One region of the Blautia sp. 210820-DFI.6.14 genome, then DNA from elsewhere that is predicted to be linked to it. Evidence: predicted binding sites of a transcription regulator. Region 1 holds the regulator's gene; the other holds the start of a gene.
What was found. The regulator Rex, encoded in region 1, represses fermentation and respiration genes when NADH is low (regulators of the CRP and FNR family bind a similar motif). The targets are predictions, from matches to a motif close to ATTGTTAANTANTTAACAAT.
Positions count from the first base shown of each region.

Region 1 (7,275 bases):
GATCGGTTTGGAAATGGAAATAAAGAAGATGTCCTGCAGGCTTTTCGCTGGATTTTACAGAACAGGGAACGATACAAGCTTCGAATTGTTAATATTTCTGTGGGAACGACTTATCGTACGCGAAACGAGCAGGATGTACTGGTGCAGGGTGTGGAGAAATTATGGGATGAAGGCCTGGTGGTGGTCGCAGCGGCAGGAAATCAGGGACCGAAGCCGGGGAGCGTGACGGCACCTGGATGCAGCAAAAAGATCATTACGGTGGGATCCAGTGATATGCTCTCGGGAAAGCGGGCAGTATCCGGGCGCGGACCAACATTTGAATGCGTGTGTAAACCGGATCTGGTGGCACCAGGACGGCAGATTATGGCGTGTACTCCGGGAGCTGGAAACCTGTACAGCATGAAAAGCGGAACGTCCATGTCAACTCCGCTGGTATCCGGTGCAATTGCACTGGCACTGGAAAAAGACCCACTGCTTTCCAATGTAGAGATAAAAATGATGTTGAGAGACAGCTGCGATGATATGGGGCTGCCGAGAAACCAGCAGGGATGGGGAAAGTTCAACTGCCGGAAATTTATGGCTCTATAAGAAAACCACATTATTGTATAAACAAAAATGCATGATTTTATCATAGTAAAGGCCGAAAGTATTGACGGAAGTCCTTTTTTCGGATAGAATAGTAGGAAATTGGCAATTGTTCGGAGATAAACAGTTGCAAAAAATCAGATATCAGACAAGGGAGACGTATTATGGAAAAAATTCAAATGACGACACCGTTGGTAGAGATGGACGGAGATGAGATGACCAGAATCCTCTGGAAAATGATCAAAGATGAACTTCTTCTTCCGTTTATTGATCTGAACACAGAGTATTATGATCTTGGACTGACTTATCGTAATGAAACAGATGATCAGGTTACGATTGATGCCGCCGAAGCAACTAAGAAATATGGTGTTGCAGTAAAATGTGCGACGATCACTCCAAATCATGCACGTATGGACGAATATGATCTCAAGAAGATGTATAAGAGCCCGAATGGTACGATTCGTGCAATCCTTGATGGAACAGTATTCCGTGCACCGATCGTTGTAAAGGGAATTGAGCCATGTGTACGCAACTGGAAGAAACCGATTACACTTGCGCGTCATGCATATGGAGATATTTACAAGAATACAGAGATGTACATTGACAAACCAGGTAAGGTTGAGCTGGTTTATACTTCTGAAGACGGCGAAGAGAAACGCTCCCTTGTACAGGAGTTCAAAGCACCGGGAGTTGCGATGGGCATGCACAACATGACTGCATCCATTGAAAGCTTTGCAAGAAGCTGTTTCAACTATGCACTGGATACGAAGCAGGATGTATGGTTTGGTGCGAAAGATACAATCTCCAAGACATACGATGCGAAATTCAAAGAAGTATTCCAGACGGTATTTGACACAGAATTTAAGGACAGATTCGAAGAAGCAGGACTTACTTATTTCTACAGTCTGATCGATGATATCGTAGCGCGTGTTATGAAGGCAGAAGGCGGATTTATCTGGGCATGCAAGAACTATGACGGAGATGTTATGAGCGATATGGTTTCTTCTGCATTCGGTTCTCTTGCAATGATGACATCAGTACTTGTTTCTCCTCAAGGATATTACGAATATGAAGCAGCTCATGGAACAGTACAGAGACATTATTATCGTCATCTGGAAGGAAAAGAGACATCTACAAACTCTGTAGCAACAATCTTTGCATGGACAGGAGCTCTTCGTAAACGTGGAGAACTGGATGGCAATCAGAAACTGGAAGAGTTTGCAGATAAACTGGAAAACGCTACCCTTTCCACGATTGAAAGTGGCAAGATGACCAAAGACCTTGCACTGATCACAACAATTGAGAATCCGACTGTACTGAACAGCCGTGATTTCATCCTTGCAATCAGAGAATCTCTGGAGAAAATGTTGTAATATACGCACAAAAGAGCCATTGTATCAACTGCGATACAGTGGCTCCTGTAATATTGGGAGAGAAAATTGCAGTTACGCAAGTTCCTCCCATTTTTCATATAATTCTTCAAGTTCTGCCTGAATCTTGTCTTTTTCGCGGCTCAGTTCCGCACAGCGTCCTACATTCGTACAGACATCCGGAAGAACGAGAGTGTCGTCGATCTCTTTATCTCGTGTTTCAAGTTCCTCGATGCGTTTTTCGACTTTTTTAAGTTCGTTTTCCTGTTTACGCTTGCGAGCCTGTTCTTCTTTTTGCTGCTGCCAGGTGAGTTTTCCCTCAGAAGGTGTTTCTTCATTAACTTCTTCGGTGGCTTCCTGTGCAGTCGGAGCATATTTCTCAGTCAGTTCTTCTTTTTTCTCCAGATAGTAGTCGTAATCACCGATATAGTTGACAACTGACTGATTTGTCAGATCCAGAATGCGGGTTGCAGTCTGGTTGATGAAATAACGGTCATGAGAAACGTACAGTACCGTTCCGGTGTAGCTGTTCAGTGCTTCTTCCAGGATTTCCTTGGATGCGATATCCAGATGGTTGGTAGGCTCATCAAGGATCAGGAAATTGGCTTCGGAAAGCATCAGTTTGGCAAGAGAAACACGGCCTCGTTCGCCACCGGAAAGAGAGGAGATCACTTTGAATACATCGTCTCCGGTAAAGAGAAATGCTGCCAGCATATTACGGATCTGTGTCTCGGTGAGTGTCGGATATGTGTCTGAAATTTCCTCAAAAATTGTTTTTTCTGCATGAAGTACATGATGCTCCTGATCATAGTAACCAATCTGCACTTTGGCACCCAGAGAGAAGCTTCCGGCGTCTGCATCCAGAAGTCCGTTGAGAATCTTGAGCATTGTAGTTTTGCCGGTTCCGTTGTTTCCGATCAGTGCTACGCGCTCGCCTCGTTTGATCTGGAAAGAAATATTGGAAAAAAGTTTCTGCTGCGGGAAACTTTTGGCGAGATCTTCTACGGTAAGGACATCGTTTCCACTGACCACGCGTGGCTCAAGAGAAAGACGCATCTGGCTCTGGACTTCGATCGGTTTGTCGACCCGCTGAATCTTATTCAGCATCTTTTCACGGCTCTCTGCACGTTTGATGGATTTTTCTCTGTTGAAAGATTTCAGCTTGACGATAACGGCTTCCTGATGCTTGATCTCGCGCTGCTGGTTGAGATATGCCTTGTACTGGGCATCACGAAGCTGTGCTTTTTTCTCTGCATAAGCGGAGTAATTACCGGCGTACATACGAACCTGTCCGGCATCGATCTCGATGACTTTTGTGACAACTTTGTCCAGAAAATAGCGGTCATGAGATACAATGAAAACAGCACCAGGATAATTGAGAAGATAAGTTTCCAGCCAGGCAATGCTTTCCATATCCAGGTGGTTGGTAGGCTCATCGAGCAGAAGGATATCTGGTTTGGAAATCAGCAGTTTACCGAGGGCAACACGTGTTTTCTGACCGCCGGAAAGAGTCGCCACCTGTTTGGTAAAATCCTCTTCTGTAAATCCGAGACCATTCAGAACACCCATAAGTTCGCTTTTGTAGGCATAGCCATTCTCCAGTTCAAATTCATGAGTCAGGCGGGTGTAGGAGTTCATCAGGCGGTCAAGTTCTTCGCCGGAAGCATTTTTCATCTGGACTTCCATGGCACGAAGGCGTTCTTCCATATCGATGATATACTGTTTGGTGCTTAAGAGTTCTTCATATACAGAAAGGTGTCCCTGTACATCCTGATACTGGGCGAGGTAACCGATGCGTTTGTCCTTGGCAAGAACTACCTGTCCGGCATCTGCATGGATCTCTTCCATTATAATGCGAAGAAGTGTGGTCTTGCCGGCACCGTTATTACCGATCAGAGCAGCTTTTTCGCGTTCTTCTATATGAAAAGAGGCATCTTCCAGAATCACTTTTTCACCGAAGGATTTGGAGATACCCTGACATGATAAAATCATAGTTATTCCTCCGAAGTAAATATACGGTATGATTATAAAAGCAAAAATGGCCTTTGTAAAGGAAAATCAATGAAAATTGTACATATTTGACAACATTGATTGACAACAAAATGTCAATTCGTTATAATTAACGAGAAAGTGTAAGGAGGGACAACGGTGGAAGCAAAACAGATTTCAAAAGCTGTGATTAAGAGACTGCCACGTTACTATAGATACCTTGGTGAACTTCTGGAAGACAATGTAGAGAGAATCTCTTCCAATGATCTTAGTAAAAAAATGCGTGTTACAGCGTCTCAGATACGTCAGGATCTGAATAATTTCGGGGGATTTGGACAGCAGGGATACGGTTATAATGTAAAATATCTTTATACAGAGATCGGTAAGATCCTGGGGCTGGATATCGTGCATCCGATGATCATTGTAGGAGCTGGTAATCTGGGGCAGGCACTTGCCAATTATGTTGAGTTTGAGAAGAGAGGATTCAAGCTGGCCGGTATTTTTGATGTAAATCCGGTACTTGAGGGAATTGCGGTTCGTGGGATTGAGATTCAGATGATCAGTGATCTTCCTTTTTTTATGAAAGAAAACAATATTGAGATCGCAATTCTGACATTGCCGAAGAATAAGGCACGTGATATGGCGGAGATTCTGATCGAGAACGGAATCAAAGCTATCTGGAATTTTGCACATATCGATCTGGATACTCCGGATGATGTGATCGTGGAGAATGTTCATCTTTCAGAGAGTCTTATGACATTATCCTATAATCTCAGTCAGTATCGTCAGGAACATATAGACGATGAGAAATAAGCAGCACTTATAAAGTGATGGCAGGACGGACAGACAGGCTGTTACCCGGCTCCTTATGGCAAGGAGGCTGCGTAATGGCCTTTTATGCTAATTATGGCAGGTGAGGAAAAAGAATGAAACAGATTGTGACCTGTAAAGAAATGAAAGCTCTTGATGGAAATATGATTGAGGGAATCGGGATTCCGTCCTGTGTCCTGATGGAACGGGCAGCTCTGAAAGTCGCAGAAGAACTGGAACGGACGCTGGCAGACAAAAAACAGGAAGAACGGATTCTCTGTGTCTGCGGAAGCGGGAACAACGGAGGAGATGGCGTGGCTGTTGCCCGTATTCTGAAACTGCATGGTTATCGTACAAGTCTGTATCTGGTGGGGAATCCGGACCACAGGACTGTGGAAATGCAGCGTCAGCTGGATATTGCAGCTGCCTGTCAGGTGCCGGTTGTGAATAACCTGGAAACAGAGGAATATACTACTATAGTAGATGCCATTTTCGGCGTTGGGCTGAGTCGTCCGGTCGAGGGCAGTTACAGAGATGTGATCATGGCACTGAATCAGTTGAATGCCTGGAAAGTGGCTGTTGATATTCCGTCCGGAGTAAATGGCGATACAGGAGCAGAACTTGGAATTGCTTTTCATGCAGATCTGACAGTGACATTTGCATTTCGGAAAGCAGGCCTTTGCCTGTATCCGGGCAGGAAATTTGCCGGTAAAGTGATCGTTGCGGATGTTGGCATCTACACAAGTGATAAGGTGAAACCATATTTATGGCAGACAGAAAAAACAGATATTTATTTTCTGCCGGATAAAATTGTTGATGGAAACAAAGGAACTTTTGGAAAGATTCTGGTCGTTGCCGGAAGTCCGGGCATGTGTGGGGCGGCTTACCTCAGTGCGTCGGGAGCTTTTGCAGTGGGCAGCGGAATGGTGAAAATCGTTACGGCAGAAGAGAATCGGATTCCACTGCAGACAATGCTGCCGGAAGCAATGCTTGACTGTGGCGATGATTTTGCAAAAGATCTTGACTGGTGCGATATTGTGGTGATCGGCCCGGGAATTGGAACTACGTACCAGGCTGCCGAAAAAGTACAGTGGTTTCTGGAGGCAGCATCAGGAGCTGCTAAACCAGTCATACTGGATGCAGATGGGCTGAATCTGCTGGCACAGCATCCGGAATGGAAACAGTATCTTACGAGCCGCGTGGTCATGACACCACATATGGGTGAGATGGGACGGCTGACAGGAAAAAAGGTCAGTGAACTTCAAAAAGACCGTATTGCAGCAGCGAGGGAGCTGGCGGCAGAGACCGGTGCGGTTTGTGTGCTGAAAGATGCATGTACCGTGACGGCAGCACCGGATGGAAATACCTGGATCAGTCTGGCGGGAAATCCTGGAATGGCGACTGCGGGAAGTGGAGATGTTCTGACCGGAATTCTTGCAGGTGTGCTGGCAATGTTCCTGAATAAAAGGACGGAACTGCCGGATACAGGCAGACAGGCTGCGTTGGGAGTACTGCTTCATGGTATGGCAGGAGATCTGGCAGCGAAAGAAAAAGGAACAGCAGGTATGAAGGCCGGAGATATTGTGCGAGGAGCTTCAGAAGTTTTGAAAAATAAATAGAATACCGAAATATCTGAGCAGATCAGGCAGGAAGAGGAGGGTATTATGAAAAAATTTGAGAGAGTTAAAGCAGTAGTATCACTGGATGCCATTGCTCATAACTTTGAGGAAATGAAGAAAAACATTGCAGATGGTACCAGGATCGTAGCTGTTATCAAGGCCGATGGTTATGGACATGGTGCAGAAGCGATTTCGCGTCTTATAGAAGACTATGAGTACATCTGGGGATTTGCGACCGCGACAGCAGAGGAAGCGATTCAGTTGAAAGATGCCGGGATTGAGAAACCGGTATTGATTCTCGGACTTGTTTTTGAAGAGTATTTCCAGGAACTGATCAGAAAAGATGTGCGCCTGACGGTCTGTGAGTATGATGTGGCAAAAATCCTTTCTGATGAGGCAGTCCGCCAGGGCAGACAGGTGCATATCCACATTGCACTGGATACCGGAATGAGCCGTATTGGATTTGCAGATAAGCCGGAAAGCGTTGAGGAGATCAAAAAGATCGCCGCACTTCCAAATGTTGAGATTGAAGGTATGTTTACACACTTCGCGCGGGCAGATGAGACGGATAAAGCTCCGGCAGTAGAACAGCTGAAACGTTATCTTACGTTTGCTGACCTTCTGGAAAAGGCGGGAGTACAGATTCCGCTGAAGCATTGCTCGAACAGTGCGGGAATCATTCGTATGCCAGAGGCAAACCTGAACCTGGTCCGTGCGGGAATTACGATCTATGGTATTTATCCGTCCGATGAAGTGGAGAGGGACATTGTGAAACTGAAGCCGGCGATGGAGCTGAAGAGTCATGTGGCTTATGTGAAGGATCTTCCGGCAGGAACGGCGATCAGTTATGGCGGAACATTTGCTTCCGAAAACGATCTTCGTGTTGCAACGATTCCGGTTGG
Region 1 covers NZ_JAJCKS010000030.1:512-7,786, forward strand. The annotation lists gene LI112_RS15415 (S8 family peptidase) at 1-588, shown strand, start outside; gene LI112_RS15420 (NADP-dependent isocitrate dehydrogenase) at 750-1,958, shown strand; gene abc-f (ribosomal protection-like ABC-F family protein) at 2,031-3,947, opposite strand; gene LI112_RS15430 (redox-sensing transcriptional repressor Rex) at 4,104-4,757, shown strand; gene LI112_RS15435 (NAD(P)H-hydrate dehydratase) at 4,871-6,373, shown strand; gene alr (alanine racemase) at 6,419-7,275, shown strand, end outside.

Region 2 (26,322 bases), on a different contig from region 1:
AGATGAGGAAAATATGAGTCCGTTCCTGAAAGTAGTAACGAATAAATATTTTGCAACCGTCATCACACTGGTACTTGCCTATATGCTTACCAAAGTCGGATATGCTGAGATTTGGCCACTGTTTGGTTCTGCAAACCAGCTGTTATCCGTACTTGCACTTGTTGCGTGTGCTGTATTCTTAAAGAAGACCAAACGTCAGGGCTGCATGCTCTGGATCCCGATGGTATTCATGATAGCAGTTACCTTTACAGCACTTGGAATGACGATCACAAAACTTTCAAAAGCACTGTTCTCAACAGGCCTTGATCTTGGAAATACATTACAGCTTGTATTCGCAGTATTACTTCTGATCCTTGGTGTGCTGGTAGCAATTCAGGGCGTTAAGAAACTTCTTGAAAAACAGGAAGCATAATATAAAAATAAACAAAGAGCAGCATACCGGCGTAAAATGCGGGTGTGCTGCTCTTTTACTGTGAACTGAATTTTATGAATTATAAATCAACAGCAGTATGAGGATTTACCACTCCTCTGTAGACTGTCCAGCCAAGCACCAGAACAGGGAGAAAAACGGATGCGGTAGAAGATTTTTTTGAATGTTTGCTGACATAGTTCCATATATGTGATTTTTTCTTAGTTCTAGCAGACTAATTGATTTTGTTGCAAAAAAGAAAAGCAATTGGCATAAAATAGAATAGACAGATATCTGAAAAGAGAGTATTTATGCCGGATCAGAAACTTGATAATCTTTTAAACCTTGCAATGGATGCTACGCCACAGGAGCGGGCGAAGTCGGAAAATCTGAATGTCGGATATGATTCTACGACCAGGCTGTGGGATGTGATCGTAAAATACAGTGAACCGGAAAGAGGACTTGGTGGTGATGGAATTCAGGTAGTTCCGCTGCTTGGCGGTTATGCTGTGGTTACTTTACCGGAAACGGAGCTTGATGCATACTCTGACAGAGAGCAGGTGGAATTTATAGAAAAGCCGAAAAGACTTTATTTTGAGACTTTTGAAGGGAGAGAGGCGAGCTGTATCCTGCCAGTACAGGCTGAGTTAAATGGGCTGACCGGTGAGGGGATTCTGGTCGGTATTGTTGATTCCGGAGTGGACTATTTTCATCCGGATTTCCGAAACGAGGACGGCAGCAGCCGGATTCTGCGATTATGGGATCAGAGTGTGAATGGAAATCCACCAGAAAGTTATGTGACAGGAACAGAATATACAAAAGAAGAAATAGATAAGGCGCTTGCACTTGAAGAAACTGAGGGCAGGCGCCTTGTTCCGTCCAGGGATTTCAGTGGACATGGTACTGCAGTTCTTGGAATTGCAGCGGGAAATGGGAGAGCATCAGGTGGAGTGAACCGTGGTGTTGCGTATGAAAGTGAACTTCTGGTTGTAAAGATGGGAAATGCACGAGAAAATTCTTTTCCAAGGACAACGGAACTGATGGAAGGGATCGATTATCTTGTCCGACAGGCAGTGCAGATGGGGAAGCCGATTGCTATCAATATCAGTTTTGGAAATAACTATGGTTCCCATCAGGGAGACTCATTGTTGGAAACTTATATCAGCAACGTAGTGAATGTGGGACGTTCTGTCATTTGTGTTGGAAGCGGAAATAATGGGAATGACAGAATCCATACGGCGGGACAGCTGCGTCAGGGACAGACAGAGACGATAGAAATGAGCATTGGGACTTATGAGACAACTCTGAATCTACAACTGTGGAAAGCATATGCAGACGAGATTGAAATTTCCATAGAAACGCCATCCGGTGAACGACTGCCGACGCTTTCTGAAAAAATCGGTACACAGAGATATCGTGCGGGGGAAACGAATCTGTTGATTTATTATGGTAAACCAGGGCCTTTTCAGGTGACACAGGAGATTTATTTTGATTTTATTCCTGTGGGGACATATCTTACCAGCGGAATCTGGAAGATTCATCTGCAGGGAAAACGAATCCGGGAGGGTAACTATAACCTGTGGCTCCCAGGAGGAAACGTCCTGAACCCGGTGACTGGATTTTACCGACCGGTGGCATCGGAGACATTGACGATTCCCTCCACGGCAGCGAAGGTGATCACGGTAGGAGCCTACGACTCCAGATTAAATGCCTATGCAGACTTTTCCGGTCGCGGTGGAGAGAGACTTTCTTATCCAAAACCAGATCTCGTCGCACCAGGTGTCAATATCACTGCACCCGTACCGGGCGGCGGATATGCTAACGTAACCGGGACATCATTTGCCACACCATTTGTGACCGGATCGGCAGCACTTATGATGGAGTGGGGAATTGTAAGGAGAAATGACCCATTTCTATGGGGAGAGAAGGTAAAGGCATATCTGAGACGAGGCGCCCAGCCACTGCCTGGTTTTGAGAAGTATCCGAACGAAAGTGTGGGGTGGGGGGCCTTATGTACGGCACAAAGTCTCTTTCATATGTGAAAGTTAAATGTTGGGTAGAGAGTGAAGATTTTCATTCACCCGGGTCTGTTACATTCATCCCGGAATCAATATACATGCACAATACCCCGGATGCGGCTGAAAGCAATAAATAGTCAGGTCTTTCCCGATTTCCGGACTGTAAATAAAATATATGCAGAACCATCAAATCAAAAAGAGTGGGGCATGTATATGACTGGTGATATATTTTTCAGCTACAGCAAAGTGTACAAAAACAAATAGACAAAAATATGAAATATGTCTAATTTGTTCCTCGATTTTCTATGAGAAAAAGAGTAAAACATAGGTAAATCAAAAAAGAGAGAAATGCATTGATTAGGACAGGTCACAAGAAGTAACCGGATTACAGAGAGCCGCAGATGATGAGACACGGCAGAAGGTATTTTGTGATATCACCAGGGAGCATCCCACTGAATATTAAAGTAAGCCGGGACGTAGTCTTCACGTTACAGAAGAAGCTGTTTATACTGACAGTAGTAAGAGGTTATATCAGATGTGAGATGACTCCCACCTCTGTAGGTGGTGAGCAACAAAATTATATCAGTGGTGGGATTCAATCTCCCATCTGATATAGCCTCCGGCAGGATTGCAGAGATGCACAGAAGAATATGTCATGCATTGCATGACGTGCATCTCGCAGCAAGAATGCCGAGGGCATTCTTGAATTAGTAATAGATATGACAACGCAAAGTGGTACCGCGGAAATTTCGCCTTTGTTATCCAAATGGATAGCAGAGGCGTTTTTTATATACAAAATATAAGAGAAAGAAGAGGACAAGATTATGAGTGGAATCTTAATGATGGTAATAGCCATTGTAGTGCTCGGAGGAGCATATCTTCTGTATGGCCGTTATCTTCAGAACAAACGGGGAATTGATCCCAAAGCTAAAACACCAGCATATGAGCTGGAAGACGGAGTTGATTATGTACCAGCTGATACAAATGTAGTATTTGGGCATCAGTTTGCGTCTATTGCAGGAGCCGGCCCGATTAACGGACCTATTCAGGCTGCAATTTTCGGATGGCTTCCTGTTTTACTCTGGATTCCGATGGTATTTATGATGGCAGTAACATTTACAGCACTTGGTATGACAATTACAAAACTTTCAGGAGCTCTGTTCACAACAGGCCTGGATATGGGAAATACCTTACAGCTCATTTTTGCGATATTACTATTGATACTTGGTGTACTGGTAGCAATTCAGGGTGTTAAGAAACTGTTTGAAAAACAGAAAGCTTAACAAATAAGATTCTGGTCAGTAGCACTTGGAGAAGCAAATACGTTTATATAGTTAACGACTTTTCATTAAAAGTCAATGTGCTTTTAGAAAAAAATATGCCCCATATACCACAAGGTGATATATGGGGTATATTTATGCTAAAAAGCAAGAATTCCGAGATGTTCCAGAAGAATTTTGACGCCCAGAAGAACCAGGATCAGACCACCGATAAATTCTGCTTTGCTTTTATATTTGCTTCCGAAGAAGTTGCCAACGATAACTCCGATGATAGAGAGTACAAAGGTTGTGATACCAATAATACTAATTGCTTCAATGATCGGAGTATTAAGAAAAGCAAACGTGATGCCGACTGCGAGCGCGTCGATGCTTGTTGCAACAGCAAGAACAAGCATGTTTTTGTGATCAATCGGAGCATCTGTGACTTCGACGATTTCTTCTTCATTCCATTCACGGACGGCTTCAATTATCATTTTGCCGCCGATGAAACCAAGAAGGATAAATGCGATCCAGTGGTCAATGCTGGTGATGTACTTCTGGAACTGGCTGCCAAGAAGCCAGCCGATGAGCGGCATAAGTGCCTGAAATCCTCCAAAATACAATCCGATAATAACGGCCTGTTTTTTGTTAAGTTTTCTCATTCCGAGGCCCTTACAGACTGAAACTGCAAAGGCATCCATGGAAAGTCCGACACCCAGCAGAAATAATTCAATAAAAATTGCCATAATAATCTCCTTTTCTTTTCTGAAAGTATGTAAGCATACAAAAAACTCACGTATGCAACAAAACAATACAGACAAATGTCTGTATGTGATATTGCATACATGAGTCTCATTCATTAAGATTTGCCAGGTACAGGTACCAGTATGTTGACAAATCACACATTCGTGCAAACTACTCCCTCACGTAAGTTTGTGTTAAGTTTTTCCAACTATAACAAATGCAAGGACGCCTGTCAATAATTTTTTTCATTAACAGCTACGTGTATTTCATTAGCAGCTGTGCGCGAAATGTTTTCCTTTTGGCAGAAACGCGTTATAATATTAAGTAATATAAGCATTTTTTATTAAGAAATTAAGTTTTCAGTGGAGGATAATTTCAGGGATGAAAGCGATTGGAATTGATATTGGAACAACTACGATCGGCGGAGTGGTTGTTGAAGTTGATGAAAGAAGACATTCAACTGTAATAGAGGCAAGGACAATACAAAATGGAAGTTTTATTGGAACTTCTAATGAGTGGGAACGAATCCAGGATGCAGAAAAGATTATCCAAAAGGCAAAGGTAGTCGTCGATGAGTTTATTGATAAATATCCGGATGCACACAATATTGGTCTGACCGGACAGATGCATGGAATTGTCTATCTGAATGCTGAGGGGAGAAGTGTAAGTCCACTGTATACATGGCAGGATGGACGTGGGAATATCTGTGATGATAAAACAGGAAAAAGTCTCTTAAAAGAGATCGAAGAGAAATGTCAGTACAAGGCTGCTTCTGGTTATGGACTTATCACACATTTATATAATAAAAAACATCATCTGGTTCCGATAGAGGCGAATACATTCTGTACAATCATGGATTATCTTGGAATGTGTCTGACAAAGAGAACCCATCCACTCGTACACGTCAGCAATGCTGCCAGTTTTGGATTTTTTGATGTGCAGAAAAAGTGTTTTGAAATGGACTGGTTGAATAAAATTAGAATGGACACTATAAGACTGCCGGAAATTTGTGAAGATATGGAAGTGCTGGGAATGTATAAGGATATTCCGGTAACAGTAGCAATTGGTGATAATCAGGCCAGCTTTCTGGGGGCAGCAGGCAGCGAAAATAATACATTACTGGTGAATATGGGAACAGGAGGACAGATTTCAGTTCTGACAGATCAGTATTTTGAGACGGAGGGAATCGAAGCGCGTCCATTTCTTGGGGGAAAATATCTTCTGGTTGGAGCCTCCCTGTGTGGTGGTAAAGCATATGCATTGCTTGAGAATTTTTTCAGGTCATTTATGAAGGAGGCAACCGGACAGGATATACCATTGTATGAAATATTGGGAAGACTTGCAGAAAAAGGAATGGACGACTCAAGTAGTAGTATGAAAGTGCAGACAACTTTTGATGGAACCAGAACAGATTCAAGGCTCCGTGGGGAAATCAGAAATATTTCATCAGATAATTTTACACCGGAATTCCTGACATATGGTGTACTGGAAGGCATGATCCGGGAGCTTTATGATATGTTTGTTCAGATTGAAAAAGGCACGGAGATAAAGATTGTTCAGATGATCGGATCTGGTAATGGGCTCAGAAAAAACAAAGTGCTTTGTGAGATAGCTGAGAAAATGTTCGGGATGAAACTGACTTTATCAGAGTGCAAAGAAGAGGCCGCAACTGGTGCAGCAATCAGCGGTTGCTTATAATAATTCTATCAAAACAATTTGATGATTCCTGTATTTGTAGTAATATATAGTTAAAATGATGAAAGCAAAGTGAGGGAATAAAATGTTAGGATATTTGATCAAAGACACAACAGTTGAGGAGCGTAAAAAGATCGTAGAGGAATCACTGGGTAATATTTCAGCAGATTGTGACGGATGCATGTCAGGTCTTGCGGAGATGTACCAGGATTATATCGAGGGAAAAAGAGAAATCCGCGATATCAATATGGAATTCAATGCTCGTTATGTCAGAGGAGACATGGACAAAGAGGAGCGAAGAAGCTGTCCGATGTGATTTGAGCCGTATAGGCAGAATTCTTATTCTAAAATGTGGACTGTGGGGAAATCGTGATGAAGAAAAAATTAATTAAGCCGTTTGCAATACTGCTGGCAGTCTTTCTGGGATTACTGGAGGTGGGATGGCGTTTTTTTAACATGGTAGTCTGCTGCAAAAGAGGAGAGCACAAAAAGGAAAGAAAGAAATGGTTTGAACTATCTCATATCAGGGAAAATCATCCCAGGAATGGTTATGCAAGAGTATATAATGAGAGTAAGGCCTGGTGTCTTGAACAGAAGATGCAGGACTGTTATATTAAAAGCATTGACGGATTAAAACTGCATGCATTATATCTGCCGGCAGAAGATGCAAAACGGATTGTTATATTAAGCCATGGATATCGCGGCAGCCGGTTTGGCACATTGTCATTTATGGCAAAATATCTGCATGAGCATCAGTGTGATGTCCTGTTTATAGAACATCGCTGCTGCGGTGACAGCGAGGGAAAATATATCACCTTTGGAGCAAAGGAACAATGGGATGTACAGCAATGGGCAGTCTATGTATCTGAACGAAACAAAGAGAAGCTTCCGATTTATCTGTACGGACAGTCCATGGGGGCAGCTGCTGTACTGATGGCATCAGGACATATGCTCCCGGCGGAGGTAAAAGGCCTGATCGCGGACTGCGGTTTTCAGTCTATGGAAGGACAGATGCGAGATATGGCAGCTAACTGGTTCCACCTGCATCATATCCCACTGCTTCTGATAGAACTGGACTGGTTCTGTTCTCTTCTGGCAGGATTTCATATGAAAGATGCAGACACTGCCGAAGCCATGAAAAAAAATACAAGACCGGTTCTCTTTTTCCATGGAGAGAAGGACACCTATGTGTATCCAAATAACTCTTTTCAGAATTATATGCTCTGCAGGGCAGAGAAGGAACTGGTGATCATACCGGGAGCACGGCACCTGTGCTGCGCTTATGTAGATCCGGAACTGTATCAGCACAAGATGATGGAATTCTTTGAAAAATACGATTAAACTGAGATAAAAAATCCTGACCGGGATTTATCAGACATAGTACATAACAGGAAAAATACCTTTAATCTGTTATGTTAAATGCATGATAAGTCCCGGTCAATTTTTTGTAAAGTGTTCATTAAGTCTTTGGGGTACTGGTATTTCCTGCGAAGGTATGATATTTTTGCACCTGAAGCATATATACAATGTTTTCTGTCTCGGATAAAGAGGAAAACCGGGACAATGGAGGTTATCTATTATATGAGAAATTATTATCCTTTGACGGCAGCTCAGAAGATGCATCATAACTGGATCATGGATTATGGTACACAGCAGGTATCTGGCGTAAGTGTTGTGGCTTCTGTACAGGCAGAACTGGATTTTGGATTATTAAAAAAATGTATTCAGATGGAAACAGAGCGTTCAGGCTGTACCAGAGTCCGTTTTACAAAGCCGGATAAAGATGGAAATGTAAAACAGTATATAGAGAAGCAGGATTCGCGAGATATTGAGCTGAAGGATCTGTCGGGAATGGAAAGTCTGGCAAAGGCAGATGAGCTGATGCAGCAGTGGGCTTATGAAACATTTGACGGAGATAATATCCCGATGTGTGAATTTATTATGCTGAAGCTTCCGGAAGGATACAATGGTTTCTTTTTACATATGGATCACAGACTGATCGATTCCTGTGGGCTTGTAGTTATGATTGAAGACCTGTTCCAATTATATACGCATTACAGATATGGAACAGCCTGCCCGCAGGAGCTGGTAGATTTTGAAACAGTCCTGAAAAAAGATCTGGCAAAAGCGGGCAATGAAAAGCGTTTTGCAAAAGACAAAAAATTCTGGGATGACCAGCTGGATGCATTGGGCGAGCCGTTATATTCTGATATACAGGGACCAGCCGTATTAGAGGAAGCAAGAAAACGTCATGGAAATCCGAAACTTCGTGCTTCTGATATTGAGATGAATGAGCTGTTTGTTGCAGTAAAGGATTATCATCTGGAACCTTATGCAACACAGAACCTGATGGATTTCTGTATGAATCATCAGCTCTCTATGACGAATCTGCTTCTGCTTGGTATTCGTACTTATCTGTCAAAAGTAAATAATGGACAGGAAGATATTACGATCCAGAATTTTATATCCAGACGTTCTACCCATGAAGAATGGACTTCTGGAGGAAGTCGAACCATTATGTTCCCGTGCAGAACAGTGATCTCACCGGAAACAGATTTTCTTTCGGCAGCTTATGAAATCCAGAATATGCAGAATCGAATTTATATGCACAGCAATTATGATCCGGCATTTATTGTGGATGAGATGAGAAAAAGATATCATACACCGGAGCATACCAGTTATGAAAGCTGCTATCTGACCTATCAGCCAATGCCGGTGAAGGTGGAGAATGAAATGCTTGGAACCATACGCCAGCATGCCAAATGGTTTGCAAACGGTGCCGCAACCAAAAAAATGTATCTGACCGTATCGCATACTGAGGATGGTGGCATGAACTTCTCCTATCATTATCAGACTGCTCATCTGGAAGAGCATGACATGGAACTGCTTTATTATTATATGATGCGTATTCTTTTTAAGGGGATTGCAGAGCCGGATATGAGCATCGGCGAGATTATGGAACAGGTATAGAAATCAAAAATAACAGGAGGATATGAGATGAATCAGGAAATGGAATTTAAAAATATTGTAGCGCAGTACAGCAAAGTGAAACCGGAAGAGATGACGGGTGAAATGAGATTCCGTGAAGATCTGGGATTTACTTCTCTGGATTTCATGTCTTTTCTGGGAGAGCTTGAGGATACCTTTGACATTGAACTTGAGGAAACCGAAGTGACCCAAATTACAACTCTTGAGGAGGCGCTTAAGCTTCTGGAGGAGCTTCAGTAAGAATGAAGCTGTTGTCCGCAGAAAAGTGAAGGAGGAGAAAGACATGCTGATCAGGGAGATATTAGAAGAAAGTGTACAGAAATTTGGCGAAGTCAAAGCAGTAAAATGGCTTAACAGGAAAGAAGTTCTGGAGAGAAGTTATAGCGAAATGTTGAGAAACGTGATTTCCATCAGAAAAGGACTTCTTGCAGAAGACTTTGCGGGAAAGCATATTGCATTGATCGGAACCAGCTCTGTAGAATGGATCGAAAGTTATCTGGGAATTATTACAGGATGTATTACAGCGGTGCCGCTGGATGCAGCACTCCCATGTGAAGAACTGATCGATCTGATAAACCGATCCGATTCCGAAGCACTCTTCTTAAGTCCGAAACACAGACCATATCTGGAAGCGTTCCTTGCAAACTGTCCGAAACTCCAGAAAGTATGGATGCTCCAGGAAGAGGTGGAGGATGTACCTTCAGGTGTATACAGCATCAATGAGCTGAGAAACACGGGAATTAGTGCATCGGCAGATGCTTCCTGTCCGGCAGCAGAAGATATTGCGACGATTATCTTTACTTCCGGAACGACAGGAAAGAGCAAAGGGGTTATGCTGACACAGAATAATCTGGCATCCAATGTTGAGGCAGTTAAGATTTCAGCAGAACCCGGAACTGCCATGCTCAGTGTACTTCCAATCCATCATGCATTCTGTCTTGTCATGGACTGGCTGAAAGGTTTCTCTCAGGGAGCAACTATCTGTATTAATGACTCTCTGCTTCATATGGTCAGAAATATGAGTATTTTTAAACCCGATATCATGCTCATGGTTCCGATGATGATTGAAACAATTTATAAGAGACTGTCAGCAGCTGATCCACAAATCCCGAAGGCAGTTCTTGCAGAAAAAGTTTTCGGTGGAAAACTGCAGACGATTTTTACCGGTGGCGCACATCTGGATCCGTACTATATTGACCGTTTTGCAGAGTATGGTGTTCAGATTCTGGAAGGATATGGCATGTCAGAATGTTCTCCTGTTATCAGTAATAATACACCGGAAAATCATAAGCCGGGTTCTATTGGAAGACCACTTGAGAATGTGGAGATAAGATTTGAAAACGGTGAGATTCTGGTAAAAGGCACAAGTGTTATGAAAGGGTATTATCAGATGCCGGACGAGACAGCTGAAACACTGAAAGATGGCTGGCTGCATACTGGCGATAAGGGTTATATGGATGAAGATGGATACCTCTTTATTAATGGCCGTGTAAAAAATCTGATCATTCTCTCCAATGGAGAAAATATATCTCCTGAGGAAATCGAGAACAAGCTTGCATTGAATCCGCTTGTGGGAGAGGTTATTGTAACAGGTGAGGACAATGGTCTTACAGCCCGAATTTATCCGGAACAGGCAGTTGTGGAGGCAAAGGCACTGGATACGGAGATGATTCGTTCACAGCTTCAGGAATTTCTGGATGAATACAATAAAAATCAGCCGACCTATCGTCGTATTACAGGCCTGGTGATCCGGAAAAATCCGTTTATACGCAGCACGACAAAGAAAATCAGGAGACAGGATGTCCTGATCGACGAGCCACAGGCATAATAAAAACCCGTTTGAGTGAATTTCTCAGACGGGTTTTTATTATGTCTGTTTATATGCAGGGCATTCAGGATAAAAGAGGCAGCATGCCAGACAGGAAAATCTGCGTCAGAATCCCTGCAATGACTTCTGGTGCAAGATCAAAATTATCCCTTGTCCATTTGTGAAGGACACCGATCGTACTGCCGATCGCACAGGTGATCACGTAAGATATTTCCTCTTTTGTATGCCTGCCGGGTCTGGCACTGGAGGTAGTAGCGGTGACATAGTGATGAAGCATAGTCAGCATTTTTTCAAAGAGATCATTTCCATGAGGCGTACTCAGAAGACTGGAAAGAAAAGGATTTTCCATTGTATAACGGCAGATCGTCAGAAAATAGGACTGACAGATATCGTGGTCATTTTCAGGATGAAATTTTTCCATTATGGAGAAAACATCATGAATCGTCTTTTCTTCAACAGCAGATACAAGAGAGGGGATGTCCTGATAATGATTATAAAAAGTGCTTCTCGCGATACCGGCTGTTTTTGTGATATCGGATACAGTGATCTGGTCAGTAGTTTTTTTCTTTACAAGTTTAAAAAAAGCACCCAGAATAGCTTCATCCGCTACAGAATATCTTTCATCAGAAACTGGATTTTGCATAGTCACGATTCCCTCCCACATCTTATCAATAAATATAATAAAGTATAACACAAATCCAATAGTATAAGAACAAGAAAAAACAGTAACAAGCAGTTTACGCTTCTGGTAAAAAAATAACGATAATGTTTAGAAAATAACAAGATTTTGGGGCCTGTAGAAATTAAAATTTATAAAAAAAGCCAATCTTTTTGATAAAAATATACAATAATATCTGGATAAAATGAGTGCTTTGTGCTACATTTATATAGACAGTAATTATAGAACCAGATTATCAGATCTTTATTGTTTTTTTCTTAACAGTGCAGAGGAGGAAAAGAAGGATAAAAGGCGATAAGTATACAGGTTCAAATATTTCATAAGGAAGGTGAGCAATTGGAAAACTATACTAAGTACAAGCTGAAAAGCAGTGATGAACTTACATCAGTGCTGAACGGCAGGGACAACCTGTTTGTGATTGCCTGCAACAAGTGTTTCAAAGAGTTTGAAACTGTTGACGAACCAGATTGCGGAGAGTTCCTGAAATTTGCTGCGGAGCAGGGAAAAAACGTCACGGGCAGTGCAAAGTTTGATTTCTTATGCAATAAAATGCACACAGAAAGAAAATTACAGGATCTGATTCCAGAAGGTACAGAGAATGTAGTAGTAATTTCCTGTGGTCTTGGTATTCAGACTGTTGCGGATCTGGCTGGCAAACCGGTCATTGCCGCAAGCAATACCCTTAACTACAGAGGCCATCATGGTATGGCACTTACAAAGAAGAGCTGTGATGCTTGTGCACAGTGCTATCTGAACATTACCGGAGGCGTCTGTCCTATCGTTGACTGTTCAAAAAGTCTTGTAAATGGACAGTGCGGCGGAGCAAAGAACGGAAAATGCGAAGTGGATCCGAACAAGGATTGTGCATGGGAAAAAATCTATCAGAGACTGGCAAAACAGGGACGTCTGGAAGAATTTCTCAATCAGCCGGTACAGGTTCGTGATTTCTCCAAAGTTAATTTCAAGGTCATCAATGACTATGTGAAATCTATCAGAGAAGACAGACTGAACGGATATTACGGCGGTGTTCATCCATCAGAACACAAGGAATTCAGTGAACATGTTGATCTGAAGAAATTCCCGGATCCGAAGACTGTTGTAATTTCCATGTCACAGCATCTGGGAGCTCCGGCTAACCCGATCGTTCAGGTTGGCGATACCGTAAAAGTTGGTCAGAAGATTGGTGAAGCTGCCGGATTCATCAGTGCTCCGGTACACTCCAGTGTAAGCGGAACTGTAGTTGCCGTTGAACCTCGTATGCATGGTACAAGAGGCAGTGAAGTAATGGCTGTTGTTATTGAATCGGATGGAAAAAATACTCTGCATGAATCCGTACAGCCACATAAATCATTAGATGAACTGACCCCAGATGAAATCATTGACATTGTAAAAGAAGCAGGAATCGTTGGTATGGGTGGTGCAGGTTTCCCAACCTGTGTCAAACTGAAACCAGCCAAACCAGTTGATACGATTCTTCTCAATGGATGCGAATGTGAACCATATTTAACAGCAGACCACAAGGTTCTTCTTGAGTTCGCAGATGATATCATTTTTGGTCTGAAAGCAATCCTCAAGACGACAGGTGCCGAGAAGGGTATCATCGTTATCGAAGATAATAAACCAGATGCTATCGAATTAATGAAAGAAAAAGTTGCTGATATTGGAAATATGGAAGTCTTTGTTGCACGGACCAAATATCCACAGGGTGCTGAAAAAACTCTCATTAAACGTGTCATGGGCAGAAAGGTTCCAAGTGGCGGTCTCCCGGCTGATGTTGGAGTTATCGTAGATAATATCAGTACGGTAAAGGCAATTTCCGATGCAATCCAGAAAGGCATGCCTTTGATCGAGCGTGTTACAACAATAACAGGTGAAAAGATCAAGAATCCTGGCAACTTTATCATCAAGATTGGTACAAGTGTAAAAGATCTGATCGATTATTGCGGTGGATTTACAGATGATGATGTACTGGTTAAGATGGGCGGACCAATGATGGGATTCCCTCTGAACACGCTGGATGTTCCTATGATGAAGGGCTCCAACGGTATCATCGCTATTGATACAGATGAGACAAAAGAGCAGCCATGTATCAAATGCGGACGTTGCGTAGATGTCTGTCCGATGGAACTCTCTCCGCTGTATTTCGTGAAATATGCAAAAGAAGAGAACTGGCAGGGCATGAAAGACATGAACGTTATGGATTGTGTTGAGTGTAGATGCTGCCAGTATATCTGTTCTTCCAAGATTCCGATCATTAACAGTATCAAAGCCGGAAAAAATGCAGTAAGGGGGATGAAGTGATATGTTGATTACTCAGTTAAAAGCAAAAGAAACCATCACATCACTGACAGCTGGAAAGAAAGTTTTTATCATTAACTGCCACGGATGTAAAGAAGTTCGTTTTCCGGAAAAAGAAGCTGTTGAACTTCAGAAAGAGCTTGCTGCTGAGGGAACGGTAACAGGAATCATGACAACGGATTACATTTGTAATCCGGAAAATCTGGAACTTCGCCTTAAGAAACATATGAGTAAGATCCAGGAAGCAGATCTGGTTCTGGTATTCTCCTGTGGTGTTGGTGTACAGACAGTTGCCGAATATCTGGATGACAAGATGGTCTGCGCAGCCTGTGATACATACCCGGTACCAGGTTTCCAGGGTGTGACACCATTAGAGTACAAATGTGACCAGTGTGGCGAATGTTATCTGAACCTGACAGGTGGAATCTGTCCGATCACAGCATGTTCCAAGAGCCTTGTTAACGGCCAGTGCGGTGGTTCCAAGAATGGAAAATGTGAAGTAGACAGTGAGATGGAATGTGGATGGGAACGCATCTACAGACGCCTGAAAGAAATCGGACGCCTTGACGCACTGAAATGCCCGACACAGATTCATAATTTTGCGACAGATGATGAAGTAAAATAATTAAAATGTCTGGTAACTATTTAGTTACGAAGCCTGATAAATTATAATATTATAATGATTGGAGCAATGTACAATGAAAATGAAAGAATTATTCGACCGTGGTGAATTTGTAGTTTCAGCAGAAGTAGGACCGCCGAAAGGAATTCATGTAGATGAACTGGTAGAGGAAGCCAAAACATATCTCAAAGATGTCCATGCAGTTAACGTAACAGATAACCAGTCTTCTGTTATGCGTCTTGGCTCTCTTGCAATGTGTAAAGTTCTTAAAGATGCAGGAATGGATCCGATCTTCCAGCTTGCATGCCGTGACAGAAACCGTATTGCTCTGGAATCTGATCTTTTAAGTGCTGCAATGTTTGGTATTGAGAACATTCTCTGTCTGACAGGTGACCATACAAAGATGGGTGACCATCCGCAGGCAAAACCGGTATTCGACCTTGATTCCGTATCTCTTCTTCATACAGTAAAACTTCTGGAGTCAGGTGTAGACCTTGGTGGAAACGAACTGGTTGGTGAACCGCCGAAATTCTCCAAAGGTGCTGTAGTATCTCCATGCAGTGATTCCGTTGATGCACAGCTTGCAAAAATGGAAAGAAAAGTTGCTGCAGGTGCAGATTACTTCCAGACACAGGCTGTATTTGAGCCAGAGAAATTCATCAAATTCATGGAAAAAGCAAAACAGTTCGGTAAACCGGTACAGGTTGGTATCATCATTCCGAAGTCAGTTGGAATGGTAAGATTCATGAACAATAACGTTGCCGGTATTCATGTTCCGGACGAAATGATCGAAGAACTGAAAGCAGACAAAGAAAAGACAAAAGCAGGTATCACAGGTGTTGAGATCGCCGCGCGCATTATCAAAGAGTGCAAGCCATACTGCCAGGGTGTACATATCATGGCACTTGGCTGGGAATCCAAGATTCCGGATCTGCTGAAACTGGCTGAGATCTAAAAAAGTATATATAGTCTGAAATAAAATGACAGGTGTCTGTCTTTGGTGAGAACCAGAGGCAGGCACCTGTTTTTTGATTCTGTATATGAGTAAAAAACAAAAATATCCATTAAATAATAGACATAAAGCTTGAGTAATGATGACAATTGCATGCTATTTTGTTATAATATTTTTTATGCAATATAGAGGAATATGAAACAGTTAATCATATCAGAAAAAGTACAAAAAGAGATGCTTACAGATTTTATGATTATGAGGGAAACAAAGGGACTGAATGAACAGAAAGATAGAAAAGCAGATAAGAAAAAAAGGTAAGAAAAAAAGATTCTATTTGAGCATTTTTGCATTTATCATGTTGCTTTTTGTACCGGTTTTTGTTTATGCGTCGGAAATGAAAAGTGACGGGAAAACAACTCAGGTAATAGAGGAAGAAAATAAAACCGTGAGAGTTGGCTATTTTCCATATTCCAATTTTCAGGAAGGAAGTTATGGGGAACACAAGCAGGGAGCAGGCTATGAATATCTTCAGAAAATTTCTTATATAACCGGCTGGAAGTATGAATATGTCTATGGTTCATTTAAAGAGTGTCTGGATATGCTGGCAGATGGAAAAATAGACATACTTGGAAGTGTCAGTTATACACCAGAAAGAGCGGAATCTATCGATTTTTCAACCTACGCTGAGGGGACAGAAAAATATTGGATCTATACCCGGGAAGATCATACGGATCTTACGGATGGTGATCTGAAGCAGATGAATGGCTGTCGTATCGGTGTTGCAGATGGAAGTTATCAGAAAGATCTTTTGGAAAAATGGCTGGACAGCAATCAGATCCATGCAGAGGTTGTTGCCTGTAAAGGCTATGATGAGATGATAGAAAAACTGGATGCAGATGAACTGGATGCACTTGTGATCCCGGCACTGTCTGTCAACAGCGATTTTATTGCCATTGCTAATATCGGTGCAGGTGACTGCTATTTCGGTGTATCAAAATCCAGACCGGATCTGTTAAAGGAATTAAATGCTACCCTGGAAGAAATCAACAATACAGAAACGGACTACAGCAGCAAGCTGTATGCCCGTTATGAAGGAAAAGCGGTCATAAATTATGCACTCAACAAGGAAGAAAAACAATGGCTGGATGCACATGAAAATACAATCCGTGTGGGATATCTAAAGGATAATCTTCCTTTCTGCGGTGAAGAAAATGGGAAACTGACAGGAATCCTTGGAACCGTTCTGGATACGGTTCAGGAAAAATATGAAATTACGATCAAGGTGGTTCCCTGTTCCACGGGAGTACAGATGAATGAGGCATTGCAATCTGGTGAAATAGATATTGCCGGTCCTATCATTCAGGATTTTTATATACAGGAACAGTTTCAGGTGGTGTTGACAGATGCAATCTTTGATATTACGCCAGTTGTTATTTACAAAGGAAAAGAATATAGCAGCTGCCTCTCTACGATTGCAGTGACAGAGACATCATTGTATTCTGAATTGATGGTGACCCCTCTTTTTCCGGATGCAGAGATTAAACAATATGGCACACAGGAAGAATGCCTGGAGGCAGTAGCAAATGGAAAAGTAGGAGCAACTGTTATTCCATCTTCGAAGATTAATCTTCTTAATGAAAGTCCACTGACCAAAAGCCTGTCATTTGCAGAAATGGCAAAACGGCAGGAATTAGCGATGTTTACGACGAGAGAAAACAGAAGAGCAGCTACCATTATCAATAAAGCAATCGATCAGTCCTCCAATATTTTAAATGGCGTTGTCCTTGCACAGAATTCTGTTTCAGAAAAGAAAATGACCTTGCAGGATGTACTTACAGAGTATGCCGGTTTCGTTATCGGAGTTTCATTTGTGATTATTTTTGTATTACTTCTTCTGGTTTATTCCCTTTCCGTAAGCAGGAAAAAACAGATGGAAGCATTGAAAGAAGCACAGGATGCAAATGCGGCGAATATTGCAAAAACAACTTTCCTGAACCATATGTCCCATGATATCAGGACACCAATGAATGCAATTGTTGGATTTACAGATATTGCCATGAAGAGGAAACCGGATAAAGAAGTGGAGGATTGTCTGAAAAAGATCAGGCAGAGTTCAGAATATCTGATGACACTCATTAACGATGTGCTGGATATCAGCCGCATCGAAAGCGGTAAACTGGAATATAAACCGGTACCGGTAGATCTCAGGGATATGACAGATACTGTTTTGTCGATTGCAAGGGGATATATGGAAAACCGTGACCTTAATTTTTATGTTTCAAGAGAAGAACTTAAAAATCCTTATGTGATGGCAGATGAACTCAGAATCAGGGAAGTATTGCTCAACATTATCAGCAATGCAGTCAAATTTACAAAAGACGGAGGTACCATTTCATTTGTAGCAGAAAACTGTCCGGGCAAGGATGAGCATCATTTAATCGTACGCTATCATATATCAGATACCGGAATTGGTATGAGTGAGGAGTTCCAGACCAGAATATTTGATGAGTTCAGTCAGGAAAATAATGGGGCAAGAACTAGTTATAAGGGAACCGGACTGGGAATGGCGATTGCCAAACGGTATGTAGATCTTATGGGTGGGAAAATTGAAGTCAGCAGCAGACAGGGCATTGGCTCAACATTTACTGTAGAAATCCCGCTGCTTATAGCAGAACATGTACTAACTGAAGAGAAAGAAAAGTTAAGGAAAGATATTGATTTACATGGTTTACGTGTTCTTTTGGCAGAGGACAATGATTTAAACGCAGAAATAGCAATCGCTCTATTGGAAGAAAAAGGGATGATTGTAACCAGAACCACTGATGGTAAATCTGCCCTGACACAGTTTTGCAATACAGTTCCGGGGACTTTTGATCTGATTTTGATGGACATCATGATGCCGGAAATGAATGGGTATGAAACGACAAAAGCTATAAGAAATCTGCCGGATCGTCCGGACGGAAAGGAAATCCCTATTATTGCAATGACAGCAAATGCATTTGCAGAGGATGTACAGGCTGCTTTGAAGGCTGGAATGGACGATCATGTGGCAAAGCCGATTGATATGAGTATTTTAATATCTGTCATCACAAAATATATAGAGCAATGAGTTAGTGGAGATCAAAGCGCCGAATGATGCCAATGACCTGTTTGTTTCCAAGATCGAGCAGCTTCTTCAGGAACACTCTGGTAAATAACTTCAGAAAACAGTAAATAACGATAAAATTTTATACAAAAAATGCGGAAGAGCATTGCGAAGAAATCTATTCGATGACTTTGCAGTGCTCTTTTTTCGTTTTATAGGAGATTATTTTCGTGTGAGAGCGGGAGAAGTTAGTAATAGTATACAAAAAAGCAAAATAACATTGTAGCAATTGTCAATAGATTTTTAGAGAACTTAGATATACACTGTAACTTACAGTTGAGATATAAACATAAGTAAAAGACATAAGAAAAATATATAAGTGAATTAAAGGAGGATTCAAAAATGAAATTAACAATGTATGGAATCAAAGATCGTGCTGCATGGGAAGAAGCAGGAATTGCGCTTCCGGGATATGATGTAGAAGCTGTTTCTGCAAGAGCAAAAGAAGCTCCGGTGTGGGTGCACTTCGGAATTGGAAATATTTTCCGTATATTTATCGGCGGCATTGCAGACGGACTTCTGGAAGAAGGGGTACTCGACAGAGGCATTACCTGTGTAGAAACATTTGACTATGATGTAGTGGATAAGATTTATGAACCATATGATAACCTTGGATTAAGCGTTATCCTTCATGGCGATGGAACACGTGAATGCAAAGTACTTGGTTCCCTGGCAGAAGCAGTTAAGGCGCAGTCCTCAAATGAAGCACAGTGGAAACGCCTGAAAGAGATCTTCAGCAGCAGTTCCCTGCAGATGGTTTCCTTTACGATTACAGAAAAAGGTTATGCTCTGCAGAAAGCAGATGGCACATGGTTCCCATTTGTTGAGGCTGATATTAAGAATGGACCGGATAAAGCAACCGGGGCAATGGCAGTTCTGGTCGCAATGCTTTATGAGAGATACAAAGCAGGCAAATATCCAATCGCACTGGTTTCCATGGATAACTGCTCCCAGAATGGCGCAAAACTTCGTGAATCTGTATTGACTATGACTGAGGAATGGAAGAAAGCTGGATTCGTGGATGAAGGATTTGTAAATTATATAAGCAATGAAAAAGTAGTTGCATTTCCATGGACAATGATCGATAAGATCACACCTCGTCCGAGTGAACAGATTGCAGCAGATCTGGAAAAACTGGGTGTGGAAGATATGCAGCCAGTCATCACTGGAAAGAAAACCTACATTGCACCATTTGTAAATGCAGAGAAACCACAGTACCTCGTAATTGAAGACAGTTTCCCGAACGGACGTCCGGCACTGGAAAAAGGTTTTGGCGTATACATGGCAGACAGAAATACTGTAAATCTGTCTGAACGAATGAAAGTAACCGTTTGCCTGAATCCGGTACATTCAGCAACAGGACCGCTTGGTGTAGTTCTTGGATATGATCTGTTTGCTCATATGCTGAATACAAACGAAGATATGATGAAGATGGCGCGTATGGTAGCTTACGATGAGGGGCTTCCGGTAGTTGCAGATCCGGGAATCCTTTCGCCACAGGCATTTGTAGATGAACTATTTAATGATCGTTTCCCGAATGAATACCTTGGAGATACCAACCTTCGTCTGGCAGTTGATGTATCTCAGATGGTAGGAATTCGCTTTGGAGAAACTGTAAAAGCGTATGTTGCAAAATTTGGAGATGCTTCCGGACTGACTGCAATTCCGTTGGGAATCGCAGGATGGCTCAGATATATGCTTGGTGTTGATGATGAAGGAAACAAATTTGAACTTGCACCGGACCCGATGAATGAAGAACTTCAGGAACAGTTCAAAGACATTGTAGTCGGAAAGCCGGAAACCTTTAAGGACCAGCTGAAACCAATTCTTTCCAATGAGCGTCTGTTCTTTACAGATTTGTACAAAGACGGCGTAGGAGAAAAAATTGAGCATATGTTCCGTGAAATGATTGCAGGGCCGGGGGCTGTTAAAGCAACCATCCACAAATATGTGCATTAAGACAAATTGGATATTAGATAAAAACGCGGAGGAAAAGAAAGATGACAGAAGCGGTATTTGCAGCAGAGCCAACAAGACTTCTGATCGTGGCACTGATTCGTGCATCGGTAGGAGCTGCTGTCGTAGCAATGACAATGGCTGCAGAAATCATGGCTGCAATGCCGGGAGTAGCTGAATTATCTCCTGTTTATCTTGCTGCAATGGTATGCGCGATCAATGGCGGTGCGACTGCATTCAGCCATGTAAATGATTCAGGATTCTGGCTGGTAGGTGCTTTGCTGGAAATTGATGAGAAAACAACTCTGAAGTCCTGGACCATGATGGAAACAATTATTGGATTCACAGGTCTGATCTGTGCAATTGTGATCAGCCTGTTCGCTTAGGAGAGAAACAGATGATTGCAAAAGTAGTTTTGGGAACCATGCAGAATGCAAGAAATCCCGGTGGTGCACCGGCGAATGTTGCAGTAGCAGCCAGCCTCCTCTTTTATATAATTCATAGGGAAATATCTTCGCCTTTGCCATCTTCACTGTATGGCGATACCAGGATAATACATAAAATGCAAAAAGCTGTATGAGGGAATAAATCAAGAGATATATGCAAAAGTAAAAATGCATTATACGTTCGAAATAAAAGAATATCAAATACCTATTAACTATGATAAAATATAGATAAAAAGCATGAAGGAAAACAGAAGAAGGAGTGTAGCGTTTATGAAAGAATTACTCTACGGAGCAGCCTACTACGATGAATACATGCCATATGAACGTCTTGCGAAGGATGTTTCCATGATGCAAAAAGCCGGGATTAATACGGTGCGGATCGCAGAATCCACATGGAGTACCTGCGAGCCTCAGGAAGGAGTTTTTGATTTTTCTCATGTGATCCGTGTGATGGATGCAATGGAAAAAGCAGGGATTAATGTTATCATAGGGACTCCGACCTACGCTGTGCCGACCTGGATGGTAGAAGCATATCCTGACGTATTGGCAGAAACGGTCAGGGGAAGAGGCATTTATGGGACAAGACAGAACATGGACATTACACATCCGGTTTACCGTTATCATGCAGAAAAAGTAATCCGTAAACTGATGGAGGTTTCTGCACATCGTAAGTGTGTGATTGGATTTCAGTTGGATAATGAAACAAAATATTATGGAACAGCAGGCAGGAATGTACAGCTTGGGTTCGTGAAATACCTTCGTGAGAAATTTCATAATGATCTGGACACCATGAATCACGAATTCGGTCTGGATTACTGGAGCAATCGCATCAATGCATGGGAAGATTTTCCGGATGTGCGTGGCACGATCAATGGAAGTCTGGGTGCGGAGTTTGAAAAATACCAGAGAAGTCTGGTGGAAGAATTCCTTGGCTGGCAGGCAGCGATTGTTTCCGAATATAAGAGAGAAGATCAGTTTATCACTCACAATCTGGATTTTGAGTGGAGAGGTTATTCCTACGGCGTGCAGCCGGATGTGAACCATTTCAAATGTGCAAAGCACCTGACTATGGCAGGAACAGATATTTATCATCCGACCCAGGATCATCTGACCGGTGCAGAAATTGCCTTTGGCGGAGACCTGATCCGATGTCTTAAAAATGACAACTATCTGGTTCTGGAAACAGAAGCACAGGGTTATCCGGGCTGGACACCGTATGATGGGCAGCTTCGTCTGCAGGCATACAGCCATCTGGCATCCGGTGCGCTTGGCGTGATGTACTGGCACTGGCATTCAATCCATAACTCCTTTGAGACTTATTGGAAAGGTCTTCTTAGCCATGACATGGAAGAAAATGCTGTATACCGAGAGGCATGTATCGTAGGTGATGAATTTAAGAAACTTTCTCCTGTTTTATCAGGCTTGAAGAAGGATAACAAAGTTGCAATCATGGTGAGCAACGAGGCTCTGACTGCACTCAAATGGTTTGGAATCGAAGCAACTGCAGCAGGAAACAGTGGAATTGGATACAACGATGTTGTTCGCCGGATCTACGATGCACTTTATAAAATAAATATAGAGTGTGACATTATCTGGGAAGAGAGCGAAAATATTGAGAAATACCAGGCAATCATCCTTCCGGCTATGTACACTGCAGATGAAAAAGTTCTCACACGTCTGAAAGATTATACCGCGCAGGGAGGCACACTGATCGCGACGTTCAAGACTGCATTTGCCAACGAGAATGTGAAGGTATATTCTGACAGACAGCCACATATTCTGAGTGAAGTCTTCGGGATGTATTATCAGCAGTTTACATTCCCGGAAAAAGTTACTCTGACAGGTTTTGAAGGTGGTGAACCAGAGGCAGAGACTTTCATGGAACTTCTGATTCCGGATGGTGCAGAAATCATTTCTGCATATCAGCATCCAAACTGGAAAAAGTATGCCGCAGTTACGCATCATACTTATGAAAGCGGAAATGCCTGGTATATCGGATGTATGTTTGAAGAATGCTACCTGCAGCAGTTGTTGATAAAGATTCTGGCTAAGGCTAGTGTAAATGCTGCAGTGCCGGAAAAATTCCCGGTGATCGTGCGAGAGGGAGTCAATGAACAGGGCGAAAAACTTCGTTTCTATCTGAATTATTCCTGGGAAGAGCAAAGAGTTGAGGTGGCGGATGATTTTGAGGTAGTACTTGGGAATGGTGATAGTACGAAGCATGAAATTTACCTGTCGGCATGGGATGTATGTATTATAAAATTTGAAAAATAAAAAGCTTTGTAACAAGCAAACCCCGAGGCAGCAAGCCTCGGGGTTCTTTTATCTCTTTTCTTTTTTCAGAATGGAATTAAACAGTGTGAAGAAGGTGATCGTTGTCACCGCAGCAGCTATGATATCGCTGACTGGTTCTGCGAGGAATACTGCAAATACTTTATTGTCGAAGAAATTCGGCAGGATAAAGATCAGAGGTATCAGCAGGACAATCTTACGAAGGCAGGCAAGCAGCAGGCTGACCTTTGCCTGTCCGAGAGCCATAAAGCTCTGCTGGCAGCTTACCTGGAAACCAAGAGAGAAGATTCCGGCCATGTAGATGCGGAGCGCCCAGGCAGAGTATGTTACTAGTTCCTTATCGGAAGTAAAGATTGTTGCAAATGCTTTTGGAAAAATCATCACGACAAGCCAGAATGCAGTCGTATAGATGACGCAGGTGCAGAACTGTGTGAAGAATGCCTTCTTTACACGGTCTGGTTTGTTTGCACCAAAGTTATAGCTGATGATCGGCTGTCCACCCTGGCAGATTCCCTGAAGCGGCAGGGTAACAAGCTGACTGATACTTGTGATGATCGTCATTGCTCCAACTGCCACGTCGCCGCCAAATCTGGAAAGGCTGCTTGTAAAACTGATGGACAGAAGGCTCTCCGTTGACAGCATAACAAAGGTAGAAATACCAAGAGCAAGGCACGGACCAAATACCTTAGGATCCAGATGCATGTTACTCCGTTTCAGGCGGAGGATAGTTTTCTTTCCGGTCAGGAAGCGGAGAATCCATACAGCACCTACGGTCTGGCTGAGAACAGTGGCAAGTGCGGCACCTTTTACGCCCATGCCAAGGGCAAAAATAAAGATCGGATCCAGGATAATGTTGATAACAGCACCGATAATTGTAGTCATCATACTGATCTTGGCAAATCCCTGAGTTGTAATGAAGGTATTCATGCCCAGTACGATCAGTACAAAAAAGCTTCCGAGGATATAGATTCTGGCATAATCTGTTGCATAAGTTAAGGTGACATCACTGGCCCCAAAGAGTCTGAGCAGAGTTGGTGCACTTACATAAAATACGATGGTCAGCACGACTGCAAGACCGACCAACAAAGTAAAACAGTTTCCGAGGATCTTTTCGGCCAGATCATTGTCCTTCTTTCCCATTGCAATGGCTGCACGTGGAGCACCGCCGGAGCCAACAAGCATGGCGAAGGCATTCAGCAGCATCAGAATCGGAGTAAAAAGTCCGACACCCGTCAGCGCGGCGGCTCCGATTCCCGGAATATGACCAATGTAGATTCGGTCTACAATGTTATAAAGCAGATTAATAACCTGCGCCACAACTGCCGGAATTGCCAGCTGTGCAAGGAGTCTGGGAATACTTCCCGTCTCCATATTGGTTGTTTTGGTTGGTGTTTTCATAATATTCATCTCCATATTTATATTGGGATTTTGAGTATCAAAATTTAAGCATTGAGTAGCATAGCACAAAAGACAAAAAATAGAAAGTTATTATACAAAGAAGAGGTTTTGTTCAGATTTAGGACAGAACCTCTTTATTGTTACATGACAGTAAAAAGACGAGAATGATATAATACTAACAAAAAGATTTTGAGAATACCAAAAATATTTGAATAAATTGTACAAATGCGTTGTGAAAAATAAACAAATGTGTTAAAATTTGACTATGCGCAATGGAAATAATAGATAAAAATTAGTGAAAAAGGAGAATGATATTGAAACAGTGGTCAGAGATCCTGCGAAATGTCACAATGCTTTCGCAGCTTGGGCTGTCATTTATAACACCGCTTCTTCTGTGCCTGGCGCTCTGCTGGTTCATTATTTCAAAGACCGGTGTTGGTGTCTGGGTCTACATTCCGGGATTTTTCTTCGGAATGGGTGGTTCGGCAACCGTGGCATACAAGTTTTATTTGTCGATCAATAAACAGCAAAAGAAAAAACATAAAAAAGACAAAATATATTTTAACAGACATTCATAAACATCTACATGAAGGACAGAATAATGGAAAGGAAGTAACTGTTTTGGAAGATATGCGTGATCATACAGAACAGTTACGAAAGGAATGGAATTATGAGCAGTATATTGGATAATGTGCAGCCGGCGGTAAAGAAAGAAACAAAAAGGGTCGTGAAGATCACGGCAGTTGGTCTGATTCTGATGTGGATTCTTTTTGCAGTACTTCATTTTACAATGCCGGATAAGGTGCCGTTAGATTATACAGTATTTTTAGGAGGCATTGGAGGCGGAGCAGTTGCAGTTCTGAATTTTTTCCTGATGGGGCTGGCAGTACAGAAGGCTGCATCAGCTTCTGACGAGGGAACTGCAAGAATGAAACTCAAAGCCAGTTATTCACAGCGTTTTTTGATGCAGATCCTGTGGGTGATCCTGGCAATCGTCGCACCGTGCTTCCATTTTGTTGCAGGAATTGCTCCACTTTTATTTCCGGGAACGGGAATAAAGATCATGGGGATATTTCATAATAAAATATAAGACGGAAAACTGATATAGATGGGAGGTGAATGAATGTATGGAACTGGATATTAATGGGGCGAAGATATTATTTACTTTACCCATTGACCTGCCGGTTCTGGGACCTTTAAGAATCAGCGAGACCATGGTCGTAAGCTGGATTGTTATGATACTGATTACAGGATTCTGTATCTGGCTGACGCATGATCTCAAGGAAGAAAACATCTCTAAACGGCAGGCTTTGGCAGAAATGCTGGTAGAGATGGCAAACAAATTTGTTGTCGGCAATATGGGCGAGAAGTTCAGATATATGATTCCGTTCGTTGCAGCACTTTTTGCAACAAGTGTGGTATCGAACCTGATCAGTCTTGTGGGACTTCGAAGTCCGACTTCAGACCTGTCGACAGAGGCAGCGTGGGCAGTCGTGGTATTTATCATGATCACCGCGCAGAAGATCAAGACCAGTGGTTTCGGTGGATATCTCAAAGGATTTACACAGCCGATTCCGGTCATGACACCATTTA
Region 2 covers NZ_JAJCKS010000001.1:306,619-332,940, reverse strand. The annotation lists gene LI112_RS01490 (carbon starvation protein A) at 1-412, shown strand, start outside; gene LI112_RS01485 (S8 family peptidase) at 721-2,451, shown strand; gene LI112_RS01480 (carbon starvation CstA family protein) at 3,252-3,710, shown strand; gene LI112_RS01475 (manganese efflux pump MntP family protein) at 3,848-4,432, opposite strand; gene LI112_RS01470 (sedoheptulokinase) at 4,812-6,128, shown strand; gene LI112_RS01465 (hypothetical protein) at 6,211-6,441, shown strand; gene LI112_RS01460 (alpha/beta hydrolase) at 6,498-7,466, shown strand; gene LI112_RS01455 (condensation domain-containing protein) at 7,707-9,095, shown strand; gene LI112_RS01450 (acyl carrier protein) at 9,123-9,353, shown strand; gene LI112_RS01445 (long-chain fatty acid--CoA ligase) at 9,397-10,941, shown strand; gene LI112_RS01440 (TetR/AcrR family transcriptional regulator) at 11,006-11,584, opposite strand; gene rsxC (electron transport complex subunit RsxC) at 11,957-13,921, shown strand; gene LI112_RS01430 (methylenetetrahydrofolate reductase C-terminal domain-containing protein) at 13,923-14,543, shown strand; gene LI112_RS01425 (methylenetetrahydrofolate reductase) at 14,617-15,495, shown strand; gene LI112_RS01420 (transporter substrate-binding domain-containing protein) at 15,770-18,601, shown strand; gene LI112_RS01415 (mannitol dehydrogenase family protein) at 18,980-20,596, shown strand; partial or broken gene LI112_RS01410 (gluconate permease) at 20,677-20,979, shown strand; gene LI112_RS01405 (hypothetical protein) at 20,991-21,173, shown strand; gene LI112_RS01400 (beta-galactosidase) at 21,310-23,313, shown strand; gene LI112_RS01395 (MATE family efflux transporter) at 23,362-24,729, opposite strand; gene LI112_RS01390 (AtpZ/AtpI family protein) at 25,038-25,307, shown strand; gene LI112_RS01385 (hypothetical protein) at 25,400-25,819, shown strand; gene LI112_RS01380 (F0F1 ATP synthase subunit A) at 25,857-26,322, shown strand, end outside.
Region 2: rsxC (electron transport complex subunit RsxC) is a predicted target of Rex. The motif match lies at 11,866-11,885, and genes of this name have one in related genera.